DNA from 4 places in the Xanthobacter aminoxidans genome. Region 1 is predicted to be linked to each of the others. Evidence: riboswitches for the same ligand, from Rfam matches in the RefSeq annotation. Region 1 holds a riboswitch; each other region holds the start of a gene.
What was found. A riboswitch is a leader RNA that binds a small molecule or an ion and turns the genes downstream of it on or off. The one in region 1 is predicted to bind cobalamin.

Region 1 (4,922 bases):
TCTCGGCGGGGGCACCAACGGGCTCGTCAACGAGGCGGGCGCGACGTTCAATTCCGGCACAGTCGTCAAGACCGCGGGGGACACCTCCACCTTCACCGCCACCTTCGGTGCGGGGCCGGGCGCTCCGGGCTTCATCAACCACGGTACGGTCAATCCCGGCGGGCTGGGCGTGATCGCCACCACCAGCATCGCCGGGGGTCTCGGCTCTGACGGCGTTCTGCAGGTGGATGTGGATTCGGCCTCTGCGCGCAACGACCAGATCCGCGTCGTCGGCGGGGCCACCCTCAGCGGCACCATCGACCCGCGCGCGACCAGCATCGCACCCAAGGATTCCTACACCATCTTCGTCGCGGATCAGCTGACCAGCACGGCGGTGGCGAAGGACAGCGGCCTTGCCTACAGCTGGGCGGTGCATGCCGACGATACCTCGCTGACCATCAGCCCCATCGCCCACTTCCTGCCTAAGGGCGTGTGGCTGTCGGGCAATGAGGCATCCGTCGGCGGAAGCCTGCAGCGGGTGTGGGACACTGGCGATGTCGGCGGCATGTCCAAGGTGTTCAACGGCCTCATCGATATCAATTCGGCACTGGCCTACCAGAGCGCGCTGGGCCAGCTCTCCCCGCAACTGCTCCAGGCCCCGGCGGGGCTGCGCATCGGCGAGAGTCAGGCCTTCCTCGACCGCACCTTGAGCTGCCCCGTGTTCGTGGCATCGAGCACCCAACTGCGGGAGGACAATTGCGCCTGGGCGCGGATCATCTACGACCACACCGGCCAGACGACCACCTCGCAGATGCAGGGCTATGCCTCGGACAGCCTGATCTTCCAGGCGGGAGTCCAGCACGAGCTGGCCACGGACTGGTTCCTCGCCTTGTCGGGCGCCTACCAGCAGTCGTCGGTGTCCAGCCCCAGCGGCTGGTTCTCGGCGAGCGGCAACGGCGGCGATATCGGCGTCGCCCTGAAGCGGCAGTGGGGCCCCTGGCTGTTCTCCGCGGCCGTGGATGCCGGCTGGGTCTCCTACGACAACACCCGGACCATCGGCATCGCCGGAGGCCAGGCCACCAGCAATTCCGATGTCTACAACGTCACCGGTCGGCTGCGGGCGTCCTACGAATTCTCGTTCGCCAACTACTATGTGCGGCCGAGGGTGGACCTCGACCTCATTCACGTGGAGATGCCGGGCTTCAGCGAACTCGGCCGCACGGGAGCCGAGCTGGCGTTGCAGGGATCGAGCCTCACCACCTTCGTCGCCACCCCGGCGGTGGAGTTCGGCGGCCGGATGGACCTGCCGGATGGGGTGGTGCTGCGGCCCTACATGACCCTCGGCGCGTCCTTCGCCTCCAACGATGCCTGGCAGACGACGGCGCGCTTCCTGTGGGCGCCGCTGTCTGCCGGCAACTTTGTCACCTCCACGCCGCTGCCCGACGTGCTGGGCAATCTCGACCTCGGATTGCAGGCCGTTACCCGCGACAATCTGGAGATCAAGGTGGAGTACGGCCTTAATGTCGGCCAGGATTTCCTGTCCCAGCGCGGCATGGCGCGCTTCGCCGTCCACTTCTGAGGGCGGCGGCACCGGATGACTTTCTCCGCCGGGCGGTTAACATGCCGGCCGGTGATCGAGGTCCGGGAGCAGCGGGTGGCGAGGTGGCGTGAGGCAGGGTGGGGGCGCGGCGCGTTTTGCGTCTGGCTTGCCTATGCCTTCGTGCTGCAGTTGTTCGTCGCGGGCATCGCGCTCGAGCGCTCCGCCGGCACGGCCATGGCCAGCGCGCCCGGCGGCAGTGCCCTGTGCGCCCGCAGCACCGGAGTTCCGGACAACACCCCGGAGTCGCCGCAGGCAGACCATTCCGTCTGCTGCGCCCTCTGCGCCTTCCATTCTCTGGCGCCGATCCTCCCGGTTGCCGCCGACGCCGGACGTCCTGTCGCGACCCCCGCGATTTCCGAGCGGGCAGCCGTTGCCGTCGCAGAGGGAAGTGGTCGCGACCGCCGCGAGCCGCGGTCCTCGCAGGGTCCTCCCCTCGGCGCCTGACCCCTGACGCCTTCGAAGGCCGAATCTGCCCCGCCTGCGCGGCCACGCCATTGCGTGTCCGGCTCGGGTGGCGGGCGGCTCATCAAGTCCAACCAGCAGGTTCATCCCGCCATGGGGCAGAAGCCCCATTGGCGCAACCAAGGAGCACCCATGTCCATTTTCCATCTCGCCCGCCGTGCCGTGATGGCCGCTGCCGTCGCCACCGTCGCCCTGACGGGCGCTGCCGTGGCGCACGACTACAAGGCCGGCTCGCTGCAGATCGACCATCCCTGGTCGCGTGCGACGCCGGGCGGCGCCAGCGTCGCCGCCGGCTATCTGGTGGTGAAGAACACCGGCGCTGCGCCCGACCGCCTCATCTCCGCCACCGTGCCGTTCGCCGGCCGGGTCGAGATCCACGAGATGGCCATGAAGGACGGCGTCATGGTGATGCGGCCCATCCCGGACGGTCTCACCATCCCGGCCGGCGGCAGCGTCGAGCTGAAGCCGGGCGGCTACCACATCATGTTCATGGACCTGAAGTCCCCGCTCAAGGAGGGCACCTCTGTGGACGGCACGCTGACCTTCGAGAAGGCCGGCAGCGTGCCCGTGAAGTTCACGGTGGAGGGCCTCGGCGCCTCCGGCAGCGCCCATCCCGGCCACTGAGGCGGGAAACACACGCGCACGATGCGCCGGTCCGGAAGGTACCGGCGCGTTTCGCCTCCGGGATCGCTTGACAGCGCGGAGGTGTTCGGTGCCTGCTGCACGTGCGAACGGTGCTCCGGTTGCCACGGCATCCGGAGTGAAACGGGAATGGGGTAGGGCCTGAACCTGCGCGTAAATCCGCCGGGGTGGCCCGAAGCCCCAACCGCCCCCGCGACTGTGAGCGGCGAGCGATCTTCCAGTATGCCACTGGCCACAGCCCCTAGGGCCGGCCGGGAAGGCGGGGGTGAGCGTAGACCCGCGAGTCAGGAGACCGGCCGATCGCATGATGATAACCCTCGGGCCGTCGGGTGAGACGGCAACGGAGACCAGCATGCATATCGAACCCGGACTCGTGGACGGGGCCAAGATCGGCCTCAGCTATGTCACGGCGGCCGCCGCCGGCGGCTATGCCCTGAAGCTTGCCTATGAGGCGGCGCGCGAGCGCGGCGTCCTCTCGCTGGCCGGCCGCACCCTCGCCACCACCGCGCTGGTGTTCAGCTTCTTCGAGGTGCTGCCGCACTATCCGGTGGGCGTCTCGGAAGTGCACCTCATTCTCGGCTCGACCCTGTTCCTGATGTTCGGCGCGGCTCCGGCGGCGCTTGGCCTCGCCTTCGGCCTGCTCGTCCAGGGCCTGTTCTTCGCGCCGTTCGACCTGCCCCAGTACGGGATGAACGTGACGACCCTGCTGGTGCCGCTGTTCGGCGTCGCCGCCGTCGCGCGCCGCATCGTGGCGCCGGGCACGCCCTATGTGGAACTGAAGTACGGGCAGGCGCTCGCGCTCTCCACCACCTATCAGGCCGGCATCGTCGGCTGGGTGGCGTTCTGGGCCGTCTATGGCCAGGGCTTCGCATCCGAGAACATCGCCTCGGTGGCGACCTTTGGTGGCGCCTACATGCTCGTCATCATCGTCGAGCCGCTGGTGGACCTTGCGGTGCTTGCGGCCGCGAAGGCGCTGCATGGCGCCTTCAAGGGCGGCAACCCGCTGCTGGAGCGCCGGCTCTACGACGCGGCCTGATCGCGCCCGCAACCCTCGGATAACAGAACGCCGGCGGTGCTCCCGCCGGCGTTCTGCGTTTCAGGGGGCTTCGACCTGTGGGGGCAGGGCGGCTGGGGCTTCCGGGTCCGGCACCAGATGGCGGAGCGGATCGAAGCCGCCCACATGGTTCGCCCAGGCAAGGCCAACGGCGAGGCCCTTGGCGTGGGGCAGCACATGGAAGGCGGCCGCCACCGCCACCAGTTCGCTGGCCGCAAGCTCGAGCGCCAGCGGGAGCTCGCTGATAAGCTCCAGAATGCCGCCCACCAGTGATCCGGCCAGCAGTGCCAGCGGGATTGCCAGGACCGGCACGGCATTGGTCACGCGGGCATGGCCCAGCGCCTCGCCGCAGTGCGCGCAGGAGTCCGAAACCTGCATCCAGCGCCCGAACAGGGCACCTTCGCCGCAGGCCGGGCAACGCCCGGACCAGCCACGCCGCGCCGCCGCCTCGATGGGGCGGGGTGGGTTGAAGCCGTTGGTGTGATAGAGCCGCCGCGGCGCGCCGCGCGCCGGATCGAACGCGGTGCGGGTGACGGTGCCGAATTCCGCCGACATGGCGGCGCGGGCGCGCGCGAGCGCCTCCGAAGACGCGTGAGATTGCGTGTCTGACATGAACGAAAACCCGAAGGGCCGCATGGGCGGCAGGGACCGGAGGCGTCGGGAGGCTCCCGCGCCGGTTCAGCTTTGGGTCACGTCACGGGAGGGCCACGCGCCTGGGCGCCGCGGGCTTGCTCGGCCGGCCGGCGTTCGCAGCGCGCGGGGAGGTGCGCGATGCGCCGGCCATCGGGCGCCGCGAGCGCGGGTTGCGGCTCCACGGCAAGGCCGGGCGCCGAGGTCAGAACACAGGCGTCGCAGGGATGGGCCTTGAGAACCGTTCCGGTGTCTGCGCCATTGAGGCAGAGGTCCGGCAGCGTGCCGTCCGGCAGCGCATAGGCCGCAAGATCGACCGGTGCTTCGGAGGAGGGCAGGGCGACAGGCTGATGGGCAAACCCGAGCGTCAGCTGCGCCAGCACGAAAAGTGCTGCAGCCGCCACCCGCAAGCCCTTGAATCCCAAACCGATGCCCATGCTCCGCTTGTGTGCAACGCGGCAGAAGGGGTCAAGCGCGTGAATCTACGCAGCGTCTCCCTGCCGCAGGCCGGCTCTGGACCTGCCTGAAGCAGCCGTTATGGTCGCCCGCGACCAG
Region 2 (4,922 bases), 740 kb from region 1:
CCGGCGAGCCGCGCCCGCGCCGCCGCGAGCTGCGCCGCCGCCTCAGCGAGGTCCGGCCCGGCGCAGGTCCACAGCTTGAGCGGCAGCGCCAGCGTGCGGTCCTTGAAGGGGGCGAGCGCGGGGTGGTGCAGCAGGGCGTCGGCGAGCGAGGGCGGCGCCGCCTCATCGGCATTCACCACCACGAGATCGGGCGCGGCGCGCACGATCTCCTCCAGCGCCAGCTGGTCCATCTTGTCGGTGGGGAGCTGGGCGGCGAGGTTGGTGAGGCCGGCCTTCTCCATCAGTTCGTCCGCCAGCGAGCCGCGGCCGGTGGTGAAGCCGTTGGGCCGCAGCACCACGGCGGTGGGGCGCGGCCCCGCCACCGGCGGCAGGCGGGCGAAGGCCTGCTGCATCTCCCGCACCATGGCCACGCCCCGCTCCGGCACGCCGAGCCGCGCCGCCACCATGCGGATCTGGGTGTAGGCCTCGTCGAGGGTCTGCGGTTCCGTCAGCTCCAGCACCTCGAAGCCGAGGCGGCGCAGCACGGCGGTGGCGGTGCGGGTGGTGTAGGCGCCGGCAAGCACGAGGTCCGGCTTCAGCGGCACCACCTCTTCCGCCAGCCCGCGATTGACCGGCACGTCGCGCGCGATGTCCGCCACGTTGGAGGCGAGCGGGTCGCGCGCGAGATGGGTGACGGAGAGCACCTGTCCGGGATCAGCGAGGCGCAGGGCCAGCTCGTCCGTGCACAAATTGAGGGAGACGACGCGGGGCCGGGCGAGCGCCTCCTCCGCCCGCGCCGGAGCGCAGGCCAGAAGGGCCGCGAGCATCAGCCCGGCCGCCGCGCCTTTCACCAAAACCTCACCGATCAAACCTCACCGATCATTCCTCACCAATCAAACCTCACCAACCAAACCTCACCAGGTGAGCTTCACTCCGCCATAGGCACCGAAGCCGGGGGCGAGGAAGCCGTTGGGGTTCTCGTAGGTCTGGTTGAACAGATTGTCGATGCGCCCGAACACGGTGGTGACGGTATTCAGCCGGTAGTTGGCCGCCAGATTCACCACGGTATAGCCGGGCTGGTCGATGTAGTTCGACGTGAGGCGCACGATGTCCCACCAGGAGGAGGCATAGACGAGGCTCGCCGCCAGATCGAGTTCGTCGGTCGGCCGCCAGCCCAGCGTCAGGCTCACCTTGTTGTTGGGCCGGCGCAGGGGATAGCAGGAGGTGGCGTTGATGGGCGCGCAGGCGGCGCCGAAGGGCTGGCCCGGCGGCACATAGCCCACCACGTCGGTGTAGGTGTAGTCCACCCGCGCATCGATGCGGTCCGTCACCTTCACCGCCACGAACGCCTCCACGCCCTGGGTCACGGCGCTGGAGATGTTGACGTTCTGGAACGTCACCGGATCGTAGCTGATGAGATTGGTGATGTTGTTGTGGAAGTACGTGACCCCGAACAGCACGCGCTCGCCGAACGCCTTCTGCTCGAAGCCCGCATCCCAGCCTTCGCTCTCCTCCGGCTGGAGGTTCACATTGCCATAGTAGGGCGCGTAGAGCTGGTAGAGGGTGGGCGCCTTGAAGCCGGTGCCGTAGCTCGCCTTCAGCTTGGTGCCCGTCTCGTCGAACAGCAGCGCCGGGGCGAGGCGGAAGGTGGTGTGGTCGCCGAAACTGTCGTCGGCGTCGTAGCGCACGTTGGCGGCGAAGAAGAGCCGGTTCCAGACGTTGCCCTGGTACTCGGCATAGACGCCCGTGTCGCCGGTGGCGGCGTCCACATTGGTGTAGGCGGTGGAGGAGGTGATGGACTCGTTCCGCCGCTCGGCGCCCACCAGCAGGTTCTGGCCCGGCGCCATCAGATAGTTGGAGCGCACGTAATAGACCTGCCGGTCGCCGTCATAGGTGCCGTTCACGCTCGGGTTCGGCCCCACGGTGGGGTTCGACGTGGTCAGCTCGCTCGCGCCGAAGGAGGTGACGAGAGCGCCGTCCAGCGCGGTCCACACGCCCTCCCCCTTGGTGAAGAACATCCCCGTATAGGCGGTGGAGCGCAGCGCCGCCGGGATGCCGGCATAGGTGGGCGGGGGGAAGACGTCCGGCGTGAAGGCGAGGCTGGTGTCGATGTAGCGGGCGACGAAATTCACCGCGAAGGTTTCGGTGGCCTGCCAGTCGAGCCGGGTGGAATAGGTCCAGTTGTCATAGGCGTTGGGATTGCGCGGCCAGAAGGGGGGCACGATGTTCTGCGGCGTCACCGGGATCTCGGTGGACGAGAAGTGGGTGACGTTGAACGAATAGGCCAGCTTCTCGGTGGCGCCGGTGAGGCTCGCATACTGGTTGAAGGTGCCGAGCGCGCCGCCCTCCGCATAGGCGGACACCTTGGGCGGCCCCTCCCCCTTCTTGGTGGTGATGGAGATGACGCCGCCGATAGCATCCGAGCCGTAGAGGCCGGACTGCGGGCCGCGCAGCACCTCCACCCGTTCGAGATCGGAGGCGAGCAACTTGCCGAAATCGAACGCGCCGTTGGTGGCGGCGGGATTTCCGGCGTCGATGCCGTCGATCAGCACCTTCACATGGTTGGAATTGGTGCCGCGGATGAACACCGAGGTTGTGCCGCCCGGCCCGCCCGTCTGCACCACGTTGAGGCCGGGCAGCGATTGCAGCACGTCCGGCAGGGTACGCTGCTGGTTGCGGGCGATGTCCTGCTCGGTGACGATGCTGACGGAACTCGCCACCTCGGTCTCGGGCGTGGGAATGCCGGTGGCGCTCACCACCAGTTCGGGCAGATCGCCGGCATTCTGGTCGTCCGCCGTCTGGGCGAGCGCGGGCGAAACACAGGCAAGCGGAACACAGGCGAGCGTGAGCAGGGCCGCGGCCGGCAGTGCGCGGCGGGATCGGGACGGGACGGCGGAAGACATGAAGGCACTCGACGGCACGGGTGGTCCGTCACCGCGAACGAGGCATCCCCGGCCATATCGGGCCCGGAAAAACCGCCATCAGGAGAACCCCGCCCGACGTGCTCGCGCGTGACCACGGCTGACGGCAGGTCTCCTGGCTCGCGGGTCATCGCCCAGACTGCCGCCTTCCCAGGTCTCGCGACCCAGTGGCTGATGGCAGAGGACTCGCCGCTTACAGTTGCGGGGGCAGCCACGGCATTTCCGGCAAGGCCGGAGCACCGCGTTCCCTTTTGATCCCTTGCGGGAACCGTCACCGCGACCATAGGCGGCGGTCGCCCCCTGCGTCAACGGCACCTTCGCAGATGCAAAAACCTGAACGCAACTGCGGAAAGACCGCGCCGGGAGGCGTATCGCCCGATCACATCTTGCTCATTGCTTCAAGAATGCGTGGTCCGAAATCACCGGCGACCCGTATCGCGAGCGTGCGGCTGCCTGCAAAAACGGCAGCAGCAAAGGCCGCACCCGACATTCCGCTAGGTTATGGTGGCGCGCCCCGCGCAATTCGCTTAAACGATTGAGAGCCGCCCCGCCACCGAGCGGGCGGGTACTACAAAAGTATAATAACCGAATAATCGGGAACACAGGGAGTAGAAGATGCGACTGAGGAGCATGGTCGCGGCTTTGGCCGCAGGCGTTGCCGTTTTCGGGCTTGCCTTTTCCGGTGCAGCTTACGCCGCCGACCCCATCAAAATCGGCCTGACCGGCCCCTTCACCGGCGGCTCGTCCTCCATGGGCGTCAGCATGCGCGACGGCGTGAAGCTCGCCGTGGAAGAGGTGAACAAGGCCGGCGGCGTGCTCGGCCGTCCGCTGCAGCTCATCGAACGCGATGACGAGGCCAAGAACGAGGTGGGCGTGCAGATCGCCCAGGAGCTGATCAACAAGGAAGGCGTCGTCGCCACCCTCGGCTACATCAACACCGGCGTCGCCCTCGCCTCCCAGCGCTTCTATCAGGAAGCCGAGATCCCGGTGATCAACAACGTGGCCACCGGCACCCTGATCTCCAAGCAGTTCGTGCCGCCGGACAACAAGAACAACTACATCTTCCGCACCTCCGCCAACGACGCCATCCAGAGCGCCATGATCGCCGAGGAAGCGGTGAAGCGGCAGGGCTTCAAGAAGCCGGCCATCCTCGCCGACTCGACCAATTACGGCCAGCTCGGCCGCGCCGATCTGGTGAAGGCCCTCGCCACCATGGGCGTGAAGCCGGTTGCCGAAGAGAAGTTCAACATCGGCGACACCGACATGACCGCGCAGCTGCTGCGCGCCAAGGAAGCCGGCGCCGACGTGGTGCTGACCTACGCCATCGGCCCCGAGCTGGCGCAGATCGCCAACGGCATGGCCAAGCTCGGCTGGAAGGTGCCGATGATCGGCTCGTGGACGCTCTCCATGGCCAACTTCATCGACACCGCCGGTGCCAACGGCAACGGCGCGATGATGCCGCAGACCTTCATCCAGCTGCCCGACACCCCCAAGCGCAAGGCGTTCATCGAGGCCTATCAGGCGGCCTACAAGATCGACCGCATGCCTTCGCCGGTCTCGGCCGCGCAGGGCTATGATTCGGTGCTGCTGCTCGCCGCCGCCATCAAGCAGGCCGGCTCCACCGACGGCCGCAAGGTCCGCGACGCGCTGGAAAACCTCAACACCAAGGTCGAGGGCGTCGTCACCGTCTACGACAAGCCCTTCTCCGCCACCGACCACGAAGCCATCACCGCCAACATCCCGGTGTTCGGCCTCGTCAAGGACGGCCGCGTCGTCGCCGCCCATCCCGAAGACATCGCCGGCGACAAGGCGGTGCGTGTGAAGCCCAAGAACTGAGGCTGAGGGCTGGCGTTCGAGCGCGCGACCCGACACTCGATCACCGTCATCCCCCGGCTTGTCCGGGGGATCCACGGGGCGACCGGGAGTAGCGCCTGAGCCGTTAATGCCGGCCCAGCTGCGAAGTGGATGCCCCGGACAAGCCGGGGCATGACGGCGGTGATGGGGCCGGCAGCGGTGAGCAAT
Region 3 (4,922 bases), on a different contig from region 1:
AGACGATGAAGGGATAGACCACCGGCAGCGCCCCCATCACCACCTGCGGAAAGCAGGCCGGGGTGAGCGCCACCGCCTTGCCCGGCAGCCATTCCAGCGTGCCATGGGCGCCGAGATGGACCACGGCGTGGGCATCCAGCCCTTCCCGCAGCCACAGGCCGAAGGCGAGGAGCCCGTGGCGGGGCGGCAGGCTGGCGTCGTGATAATCCGCCCGCCGATCGAGGCTCGCACCACGATCGGGGGCGAAGGCGAGCGTGATAGTGCCGGAACGGGCGTGGCGGAAGCGGAAGGCGCCATCGACGACATCCGCATCGTCCTCCGGAGCGCGCCAGGCGGCGGTGACGGCGGCCTGCGCGGCCTCCGGCAGGGTGGCGAAGAGGCCCCGGTAGGTGTCCAGCGTCAGCGCCGGTTCGGGCTGGAACGCGGCAAGGAGCGCCTTTGCATCGTCGGGCACGGGGCCGGCGCCGTAGCCGGCCGCCGCGAGCGTCCCAAGCATCCGCCGCGCGCTCTCGGGCACGTCGAGGCCCACCGCATAGCCGGCGCGGCCTTCCGCGCCGGGATAGTCCGGCAGGATCAGCGCCAGCCTCCGCTCCGCGCGGGGCGTGGCGGCGAGGCGCACCAGCGCCGCCGCGCGATCGGCCACATGGGCCACCGCCTCCGGCTCGGGCCGGTTGATGGCGGCGGTGAAGGCGAGGTCGGCGTCGGGCGGGGCGAAATCCTTGAAGGAGAGGGCGCCGGCCAGCACGCGCCCGTCCAACTCCGGCAGCACCACGTGCATGGCGAGGTCCGCCGCCGAGAAGCCGCGTGGGCTCCCCGCCCACGCCTCCCGCGCCGTGGTGGCGGGCGCCGCCTGTAGCACCGGCGGGCCGCCTTCCGGGAACAGCTCGGCCGCATCGCCGGCCGCGAAGGCGGTGGTGGTGAGGAGGATGGCGGGGTCCAGCGCCGCCGTCGCCGCCCGCACGGCCGCGCGGGCCTCCGGCGCCTTGAGGCTGGGGACGAACAGGCAATGGGCGGCGATGCCCCGCGCTTCCAGCGCTACAGCCAGCGCATCCACGGCGGCGGTGTCGGCGGCGAGCCATTGGGAGCGGTAGAAGAGGATGAGCGCGTTCGGCCGCCCCTCCCCTTCCCTGCCCTTGTCCCGCCCACGCACCTCCTCCAGCGTCGCGAGGCCGGCGCCGGGGCGGTGGAAGGCGGTGGCCGGCACGGGGTGCGGCACGGGGATGGCATGGGGCGCGGGAAAGCCCGCCGCCTCGCCCATGGCGGCGAGCAGGGCCGCCATGTTCGCCGGCCCACCCGCACGGAAATAGCCGAGCCAGCGGGCGAGCGTATCCTGCGGCAGCGTGGAGAGGGCGGCGAGGCGCGGGTCGTCCTGGTCCTCGCCGGGCAGCAGCGCAAGGGCGATGCCACGGGCGCGGGCCGTGGCGGCCAATTGCTCGGCGCCGTAACGCCACCAATCCAGCCCGCCGAGCTGGCGCACCAGCACCACCTTCGCCTTGGCCGCGATCTTCTCCACCCACAGGTCCACGGACATGGGGTGGCGCAGATCCTTCAGCCGCGCGAGGCGCAGGCTAGGCACCGCACCGCCGCGCGCCCGCCAGGCGGCGGCGAGGGCGATGAGATCGCTGTCGGTGAAGGAGAGGGCCACCATGTCGCCGGGCGGCTGGGCGAGGTCGACCGGCTCGGCCAACTCCTCCATGCTCGTCGATGTGGTGGCGAGGATGTGCATGGGCTAGCCGAGGATGGCCTGTTCCACCGCCGCGCGGTCGAAGCCCTTGAGGCCGATGACCACCAGCGCCCCGCGCCGCGCCTCGCCCGCGCCCCACGCGCGATCGAAATGGTGCGACACGCGCGGGCCGACGCCCTGCACCAGCAGGCGCAGCGGCTTGCCTTCCACAGCGGCGAAGCCCTTCACGCGCAGCACGTCCGGCGTCTCCGCCGCCTTCACCACGCGGGCGGCCAGCGCGGCGGGATCGGCGATCTCGGGCAAGGCGAGGACGATGCTCTCGAACTCGTCGTGGTCGTGGTCTTCCTCGTCGTCGTGATGGGTGCGGCGGGTGTCGATCAGGTCTTCCGCGCCGACGCCGAGGCCGAGCAGCACGGCCAGATCCACCTTGCCGCCGGAGGATCGCACCAGCTTCACCGCGCGCGGCAGGGCGCCGGCCACCGCCTTCTCGGCGGCGATGAATCCGGCCGCATCGAGCAGATCGGACTTGGAGAGGATGACGAGATCGGCACAGGCGATCTGGTCCTCGAACACTTCTTCCACGGGATCGTCATGGTCGAGGCTTTCGTCCCCGGCCCGCTGCGCGTCCAGCGCGGCGAGATCAGGGGCGACGCGGCCTTCCGCCAGCGCCGGGCCGTCCACCACCGCGATCACGCCGTCCACCGTCACCCGGCCCTTGATGGCCGGCCACTGGAAGGCCTGCACCAGCGGCTTCGGCAGCGCGAGGCCGGAGGTCTCGATGAGGATATGATCCACCTTCGGCGCGCGGGCGAGGATCTGGTCCAGCGCCGGCACGAAATCATCCGCCACGGTGCAGCACAGGCAGCCGTTGGCCAGTTCCACGATGGAGCCCTCGTCGCAGCTCTCGATGCCGCAGCCCTTCAGGATCTCGCCGTCGATGCCCACGTCGCCAAACTCGTTGACGATCACCGCGAGGCGCTTGCCGCCGGCATTCTCCAGCACATGGCGGATCAGCGTCGTCTTTCCGGCACCGAGGAAGCCGGTGACGATGGTGCAGGGCACGCGGGCGAGGGAGGTCATCGGGTCTCCTTGGGGAAAAGCGGGGGAATGCGCGCGACCATGCCGCGCTTGAGAGCATCCGGCCGGCCGCGCCAGGGCATCAGGCCGTCTGGCGAGCCTGCGAGAAGCGCGGCGCCGGTGAGAAGGTCAGCGGCGCTGTCGGGGGAGAGGTCGCCGAACACATAGGTCCAGCCATCGCGGCGAACCATGGCGGCGGAGAGCGCGCGCTTGCAATTGGCGAGACAGGAAACGCCTTCGACCGCGACGCCTTCCACCGCGACGCCTTCGGGGAGGGATGCGGCGCAGGCGGAGGCGAGGAGGCGGGCGCCGTCACGCTGGGCGTCGGGTGGGGCGTCATTGCCGGGGGCGCGGCAGGTGGTGCAGATGAGGAGGGTGACGGCGGGGGCGGTTTCGCGCGCGGCTTCTGGCGCAGCTTGGGGCGCGCAGCCGGCTTCCGCGCTGTCGCCGCCCGGCTCGGGTGCTGTGCTGTCGGGAATCGCGCCGCGCTCCACCGAAACGTCCACGGGTGCGAGCGCCCGCGCGCACGGGCTCGAAGGGACGCAATACCGGAGCACCCCGCCCGGCGCGGACCTCGTCGAAGGCAGGTCTCCTGGCTCGCGGTTCACCGCCCCCGCCGCCTTCCCGGATTGCTCCAGTGGCGTCTGGCAGGGGCTCACCGCCGACAGTTGCGGGGGCAGCCGCGGCATTGGGGGGTCTCCCCGCACCGCATTCCCTTTTACGCCCGTGTGGGACCACGGGACCTTCGACGCCGCCACTAAAGGCAGTGGCGGGCGGGATTGTCAAATGAGGGCGTAGAACCCCGGACCAGCGACGGCGAAGCCGGAGCGCCGAGCCGGGGCCCAGCGCAAGGCACCGCCGCAGGCGCTTCAATATCCGGCGGTCTCGGGCTTTGCCCGCTGCGCGGAGGCTCCTTGCGCTGGCCCCCGGCTCTCCTTCCACTCCGCTGCGCTGCGTTGCAGTCGGCCGGGGCGCCCTACCCCTCGATGCGGTCGAAATCGGCGATGCCGCGGGTGGCGGCGCGGATTTCGTCGAGCAGCTTCAGGCGGTTCTCGCGCAGCGCGGGATCGGCGTCGTTCACCGTCACGGCGTCGAAGAAGGCATCCACCGGCTGGCGCAGGTCCGACAGCGCGGTCATGGCGGCCTCGAAATCCTCGGCCGCGACGGCCCTGGAGACGCGGGCCTTCACGTCCTCGATGGCGGCGGCGAGGTGCTCCTCGGCCGGCTCCTTGAGCAGCGCGGCGGAGGTGGGGCCGGCGAAGGCGCGGCCGTCCTTCTTCTCCTCGATGCGCAGGATGTTCACCGCGCGGCGATAGCCGGCGAGCAGGTTCCTGCCATCCTCGGTGGCGAGGAAGGCGGCCAGCGCCTCCACGCGGCGGACGACGAGGAGGAGGTCGTCCTGCCCTTCGAGGGCGAAGACGGCATCGACGAGATCGTGACGGGCGCCGCGGTCGCGGAGGTAGACTTTCAGGCGGTCGGCGAAGAAGGCGAGGAGGTCGGCGCTCTGAAATGAGAGGAGGTCTGCAATCGTTCGGGGATTTGAAGGACCGCTCACTTGATAGATCGGACGTTCGTTGTCTATTTCGCCCTCAGAAACGATTCCTAGATAAAGCTCTTTGTTTGAGGGAGTGGAACGGATGATAGAGATGGCCTCGGACATAGGCGGCAATGTCCCTCCCATAATTTCATCCGGCCAAATCATCTCCATCGCATCGCCCAAACCGACTCTTGAAAAAATCGCCTTGTACCCAGCGTTCTCAGCTCGTTTTACGTAGGTTTGAGTTCGAAAAGCTCGAGCCTGGAATTCAACCGCATCAACCAACCTCAACCGAATCCCATTCTCCAGCACAATCCTAATCACCCCCAGCGCCGCCCGCCGCAGCGCATAGGGGTCCTTGCTCCCGGTCGGCTTCTCATCGATCGCCCAGAAGCCCACCAGCGTGTCGATCTTGTCCGCCAGCGCCACGGCCACGGAGACCGGCGCGGTCGGCACACGGTCGTTCGGACCCTGCGGCTTGTAGTGCTCCTCGCAGGCGGCGGCGACCTCAGCCGGCAGGTTCTCGCCCTGCGCGTAATAGCGGCCCATGAGGCCCTGAAGCTCGGGGAATTCGCCCACCACCTCGGTGAGCAAATCCGCCTTCGCCACCAGCGCGGCCTCCTC
Region 4 (4,922 bases), 1.3 Mb from region 1:
GAGAACAGGTTGACCGAGCCGAGGTTGCAGACCGCCACCTCGTCATCCGAGGTGTTCAGCGTGATTTCCGTGCAGAGATTGGAGGAATGCACCACGCCCACGTGCTGCTGGGGCGAGCGGATATTGCACGGATCCTTGAAGGTGATCCAGGGATGGCCGGTCTCGAACAGCATGGTCAGCATGCGCCGCCACAGATCGAGCGCCCGCACCTGCTTGAAGACCTTCATTTCCCCCCGCGCGGCCCGCGCTTCATAGGCGAGATAGGCGGCCTTGAATGCGGGGCCGTAAAGGTCGTGGAGATCGGGCGCCTCATCGGGGGAGAACAGGGTCCACGGGCCGTCCTCTTCCACCCGCTCCATGAACAGGTCCGGCACCCAGTTGGCGGTGTTCATGTCATGGGTGCGGCGGCGCTCGTCGCCGGTGTTCTTGCGCAGATCGAGGAAGTCCTCGATGTCCACATGCCAGGTCTCCAGATAGGCGCAGACCGCGCCCTTGCGCTTGCCGCCCTGATTCACCGCGATGGCGGTGTCATTCGCCACCTTCAGGAAAGGCACCACGCCCTGGCTCTCGCCATTGGTACCCTTGATGTGGGCTCCGAGGCCGCGCACCCGGGTCCAGTCATTGCCGAGGCCGCCGGAATATTTGGCGAGCAGCGCATTGTCCTTCACCGCCTTGAAGATGCCGTCCAGGTCATCCGCCACCGTGGTGAGGAAGCAGGAGGAGAGCTGGGCGCGCAGCGTCCCAGCATTGAACAAAGTCGGCGTGGAGGCCATGAAGTCGAAGGAGGAGAGGAGATCGTAGAATTCGATCGCCCGCGCCTCCCGGTCGATCTCGCGCAAGGCCAGGCCCATGGCGACGCGCATGAAAAAGGCCTGCGGCAGCTCGAAGCGCGTACCGCGCACATGCAGGAAATAGCGGTCGTAGAGCGTCTGAAAGCCCAGATAGTCGAAGGCGAGGTCCCGCTCCGGCTTGAGGGCGGCAGCCAGCCGGGAAAGGTTGAAGCGACCGAGCTCGGGATCGAGCAGGTCATTGGCGATGCCGGTCCTCACATAGGCGCCGAGATAATCGCCGTAGCGCTCCGCCATCTCGGCCTGCGTCGCCTGTTCCGGCCGACCGGCGACGAAGCTCAGGGCCTCGCGGCGCAGCTTGTCCAGCAGGAGGCGCGCGCTGACCTTGGAATAGTTCGGCTCGGTCTCCACCAGCGTGCGCGCCGCCAGGATGGGCGCCTGCGCCAGTTCATCCAGCGAGATGCCGTCATAGAGGTTGCGTCGCGCCTCGTTCAGCACTGCCACGGCCGAGACGCCGTCGAGCCCGGCGCAGGCCTCGCCGATGACGGTCGAAAGGCGGGCGGCATCCAGCGGCACCAATGCGCCGTCGGCGGTTCTCACATGCAGCACGGCGGCGGCATCACCGCCCGGATGCACCACGGCGAGGGCCTTCGCGCGTTCCCGCGCCCGCGCCTCGCGATAGAGCACATAGGCGCGGGCGACCTTGTGATGCTCTCCGCGCATGAGGGCCAGTTCCACCTGGTCCTGCACATCCTCGATATGGAAGGTGCGTCCGACGTCGGGACGCCGGGTGAGGTTCGCCACGATCTGGTCGGTCAGCCCCGCCACAATGTCGTGGATGCGGCGGGACGCGGCAGCCGACTGTCCCTCCACGGCCAGGAACGCCTTGGTCAGGGCCACCGCGATCTTGGCGGCATCGAACGGCGTGACCGCCCCATTGCGGCGGATGAGCTGATAGCCGGGCGCGCTGGCGACCGCTTCAACATCAGGGGCCGGCATGGAAAATCTGTAGCTGCCATTGGCATGGCGTTCGGCGGTCGCTGGCATCATCATCCCCGATGAATGTGGGGACGGAGAGCAGGCGGACGCATGCCGAAACAGGGGGAGGCGCACGCCACCCGCAGCAAGCGCCTCACCGGGACACCCCGCCCGTGGACGTACTGGTGTCGCGGCAGGTCTCCTGGCTCGCGGGTCATCATTCTTGTCCGTCTTCCCAAGGCCATGGGGCCTCAGTGACATGGGTGAACAAGAACTCGCCGCTTACAGTTGCGGGGGCAGCGCCGGCTTTGGACCGGCTTCCCTCTTAGCTCTCGATCTTGCGAGTCGAGAGACCGTGACCACCAGATTTAGTGGCTATTGCGGCGGCAATGTCAATACTTTGCGCCTGCGGAGTCCCCTCCCGCACGGACGGACCTGACGGCGGAGGTGCGACCTACGGGGATTTTCCCGCAGCCTGTTTGACCCCTCGCAATGCCCACCGGCGGCCGTCGTGCCGAAGATTGGCACGCTCTCCCACGCGATCTACTCTCGCGTGCGGCCGCAGATTTCCCGGGCGCCGTATCATGTCGCGCATGGGCTCCAGGCTGACGCGCATCGGGTGCCCGATCGGCTCATGAAATACAAGGTCACCGGCATCCATGATGCCTCGCCTCAACGGACCTTGTCCACGGGTTGGTCCCGCGAACAAAGACGTCACCGGGCCACCAGACCCCGGAGAAATTGGCGCGCGGCAGACCGCCGCCGCCGCGCGCCCGAACCCGATGGCCCTGTCAGCCTGCGATGTTTGCGCTCCATCGATGACCGATGGGGAACAGGAGCGGTCACACGCAAGGAACCCGATTCTTCAACCGGATAGGGCCCAACCATCGGTGTGATCGGGTGCTGGAGGTCAGAATATCCCTCGCCCTGTCACCCCTCGGAGTAGGGCGTGAAGACACTCCTATTCTCATCCACCGTCAGAAGGCGGCCGATCAGCGGGAAGGCACGCTGCGGGCATGACGGCCGCTCGCACACCTTGCATCCTGCACCGATGGGAATGGCCGCGCTGGGATCATCCAGAGCGAGGCCTTTGGAGTAAACCAGCCGTCCGGCGTGGCGGATGTCGCATCCGAGGCCGATGGCGAAGGTCTTCCCCGGATCACCATAGCCGCCGGCGGAGTGATGCACCGTACGAGCGATCCACAGATAGGTGCGTCCGTCGGGCATCTGCGCCACCTGGGTGAGAATCCTTCCGGGTTGGGCGAATGCCTCGTAGACGTTCCACAACGGGCAGGTGCCACCCACCCGGGAGAAATGGAAATCGGTCGCCGACTGCCGCTTCGAAATATTTCCCGCCCGATCCACCCGAATGAAGAAGAAGGGCACGCCCGTCGCTCCCGGGCGCTGCAGCGAACTAAGACGATGGCAGATCGTCTCGAAGCCGACGCCGAACCGTGCGCCGAGACGCTCGATGTCATAACGCTCCTGCTCCGCCGCGGCGACGAAGACGCGGTACGGCATCAGCAATGCGCCGGCGAAGTAATTGGCAAGGCCGATCCGTGTGAGCGCTCGGGTTTCCTTCACGCCCGCCGATGCCTCTTCGGCAAGGCGTTCAATCAGCGCGCCCTGCTCCAGGAAAGCAAGCTGGGTGGCGATCTGGAACGCCCGCTGACCATCGTCGAGCCGGCGGGATAGGCGCAGGACCCGTTCACCGGGCAGAAAGCGGCGCTGTGCCGCCTCGTCTTCGGCGCGCTCGATCCGCACGCCATGACGCATGTCCATATACCGCGCGAGGCCCTCGGCCATGTCGCCGGGGATGAGCTGTCTCGCCTGCGCCAGTCGTTCGGCCGCGTCGTCCAGCTCGGCGAAATAATTGTGACGGGCGTAGAAGAAATCACGCACCTGCTCATAAGGCATAAGAGCCGCCGGCATCGCCATGCCCCCAGAGCCGAGGCCGAGTTCTCCCGCCATGGCATCCGCCCGCTCCACCGCATGCCGCAGGCGTCGATTGAGCGCGACAACCGCACGGCCCAGAGCCGGCATGGCGGAGGCCACTTCCTTCAGTTCGGCAAGGCTCACATGCTCGCTCGTGAGCGGATCCGTGAAGACTTCGCGCAGGTCTGCCACGAGGCGCCCCTCCTCTCCCTCGGAGAAGAGCTGCACGTCCACGCCGAAGATCTCGTTGATCTTCAGCAGCACCGGCACCGTGAGCGGACGCTGGTTCTTCTCCAGCTGGTTGAGGTAGCTCGCAGAGAGCCCGAGGGCCTGGGCGAGCGCCAGCTGGGTCAGGCCCCGCTCTTCCCGCAGCCGCTTGAGCCGCACGCCGACAAAGGTCTTCTTCATCAGCTCCACCCCAATTCGCAAACTTCGCAAACCTGACCGTAAGGCCTCGCAAATCCACGCATTTTCAGTCATTCCGCACTGATCTGGCGGCAAATATTGTGAGGAAACGATCCGGTCGCAAGAAAATTCGCGACCGACAGACGGATGCCGAAACGCGAAGAGGGAGACACCCATGGGGACGTCGAGAAGCTATGCCGAACTCGCCACCGAGCTGAATGCACGGTTTCCCGACGGAACGGCACCGGGCGGCGTGAGCGTCGATGACATCATCCAGCTCCGCCTGCAGAATACGTTCGATACTCATCTCGATATCGCCCGCGCCATGGCCAAGGTGATGCGGGCGGACATGGCGGCCTACGACGCCGATCCGTCCCGTTTCACCCAGTCGCTCGGCTGCTGGTCGGGCTTCCATGCGCAGCAGATGGTCAAGTCGGTCAAGCGGCTCAATGGCACCGCGCGCGGCGCCTATGTCTACCTGTCGGGCTGGATGGTGGCGGGCCTGCGCAACCGCTTCGGCCATCTGCCCGACCAGTCCATGCACGAGAAGACCGCCGTGGCGGATCTGATCGAGGAGATCTACGTCTCCCTGCGCCAGGCCGACGAGGTGGCGATCAACGACCTGTTCAAGGCGATGAAGGCCGCGCGTGCGAAAGGCGATCGGGCTGCCGAACGGGAGGCGATCGCCGCCATCGACTGCTTCGAGACCCATGTGGTCCCGATCATCGCGGACATCGACGCCGGCTTCGGCAACGAGCACGCCACCTACCTGCTGGCCAAGGAACTCATCAAGGCTGGCGCCTGCTGCATCCAGAT

Region 2: another riboswitch for cobalamin. It lies ahead of V5F74_RS11440 (TonB-dependent receptor plug domain-containing protein); the one in region 1 lies ahead of V5F74_RS14995 (energy-coupling factor ABC transporter permease).
Region 3: another riboswitch for cobalamin. It lies ahead of V5F74_RS04840 (DUF1636 family protein); the one in region 1 lies ahead of V5F74_RS14995 (energy-coupling factor ABC transporter permease).
Region 4: another riboswitch for cobalamin. It lies ahead of V5F74_RS09000 (ribonucleoside-diphosphate reductase subunit alpha); the one in region 1 lies ahead of V5F74_RS14995 (energy-coupling factor ABC transporter permease).

What each region holds. Positions count from the first base shown of each region.
Region 1 is NZ_JBAFUS010000002.1:1,267,530-1,272,451, reverse strand. It holds gene V5F74_RS15010 (hypothetical protein) at 1-1,558, shown strand, start outside; gene V5F74_RS15005 (hypothetical protein) at 1,574-2,023, shown strand; gene V5F74_RS15000 (copper chaperone PCu(A)C) at 2,174-2,665, shown strand; cobalamin riboswitch at 2,757-2,998, shown strand; gene V5F74_RS14995 (energy-coupling factor ABC transporter permease) at 3,036-3,719, shown strand; gene V5F74_RS14990 (DUF983 domain-containing protein) at 3,780-4,349, opposite strand; gene V5F74_RS14985 (hypothetical protein) at 4,427-4,804, opposite strand.
Region 2 is NZ_JBAFUS010000002.1:523,984-528,905, reverse strand. It holds gene V5F74_RS11445 (ABC transporter substrate-binding protein) at 1-830, opposite strand, end outside; gene V5F74_RS11440 (TonB-dependent receptor plug domain-containing protein) at 894-2,882, opposite strand; cobalamin riboswitch at 2,989-3,187, opposite strand; gene V5F74_RS11435 (ABC transporter substrate-binding protein) at 3,516-4,736, shown strand.
Region 3 is NZ_JBAFUS010000001.1:1,059,948-1,064,869, forward strand. It holds gene cobN (cobaltochelatase subunit CobN) at 1-1,726, opposite strand, end outside; gene cobW (cobalamin biosynthesis protein CobW) at 1,730-2,764, opposite strand; gene V5F74_RS04840 (DUF1636 family protein) at 2,761-3,129, opposite strand; cobalamin riboswitch at 3,327-3,523, opposite strand; gene glyS (glycine--tRNA ligase subunit beta) at 3,738-4,922, opposite strand, start outside.
Region 4 is NZ_JBAFUS010000002.1:3,810-8,731, reverse strand. It holds gene V5F74_RS09000 (ribonucleoside-diphosphate reductase subunit alpha) at 1-1,787, opposite strand, end outside; cobalamin riboswitch at 1,942-2,139, opposite strand; gene V5F74_RS08995 (short-chain fatty acyl-CoA regulator family protein) at 2,697-4,109, opposite strand; gene V5F74_RS08990 (isocitrate lyase) at 4,282-4,922, shown strand, end outside.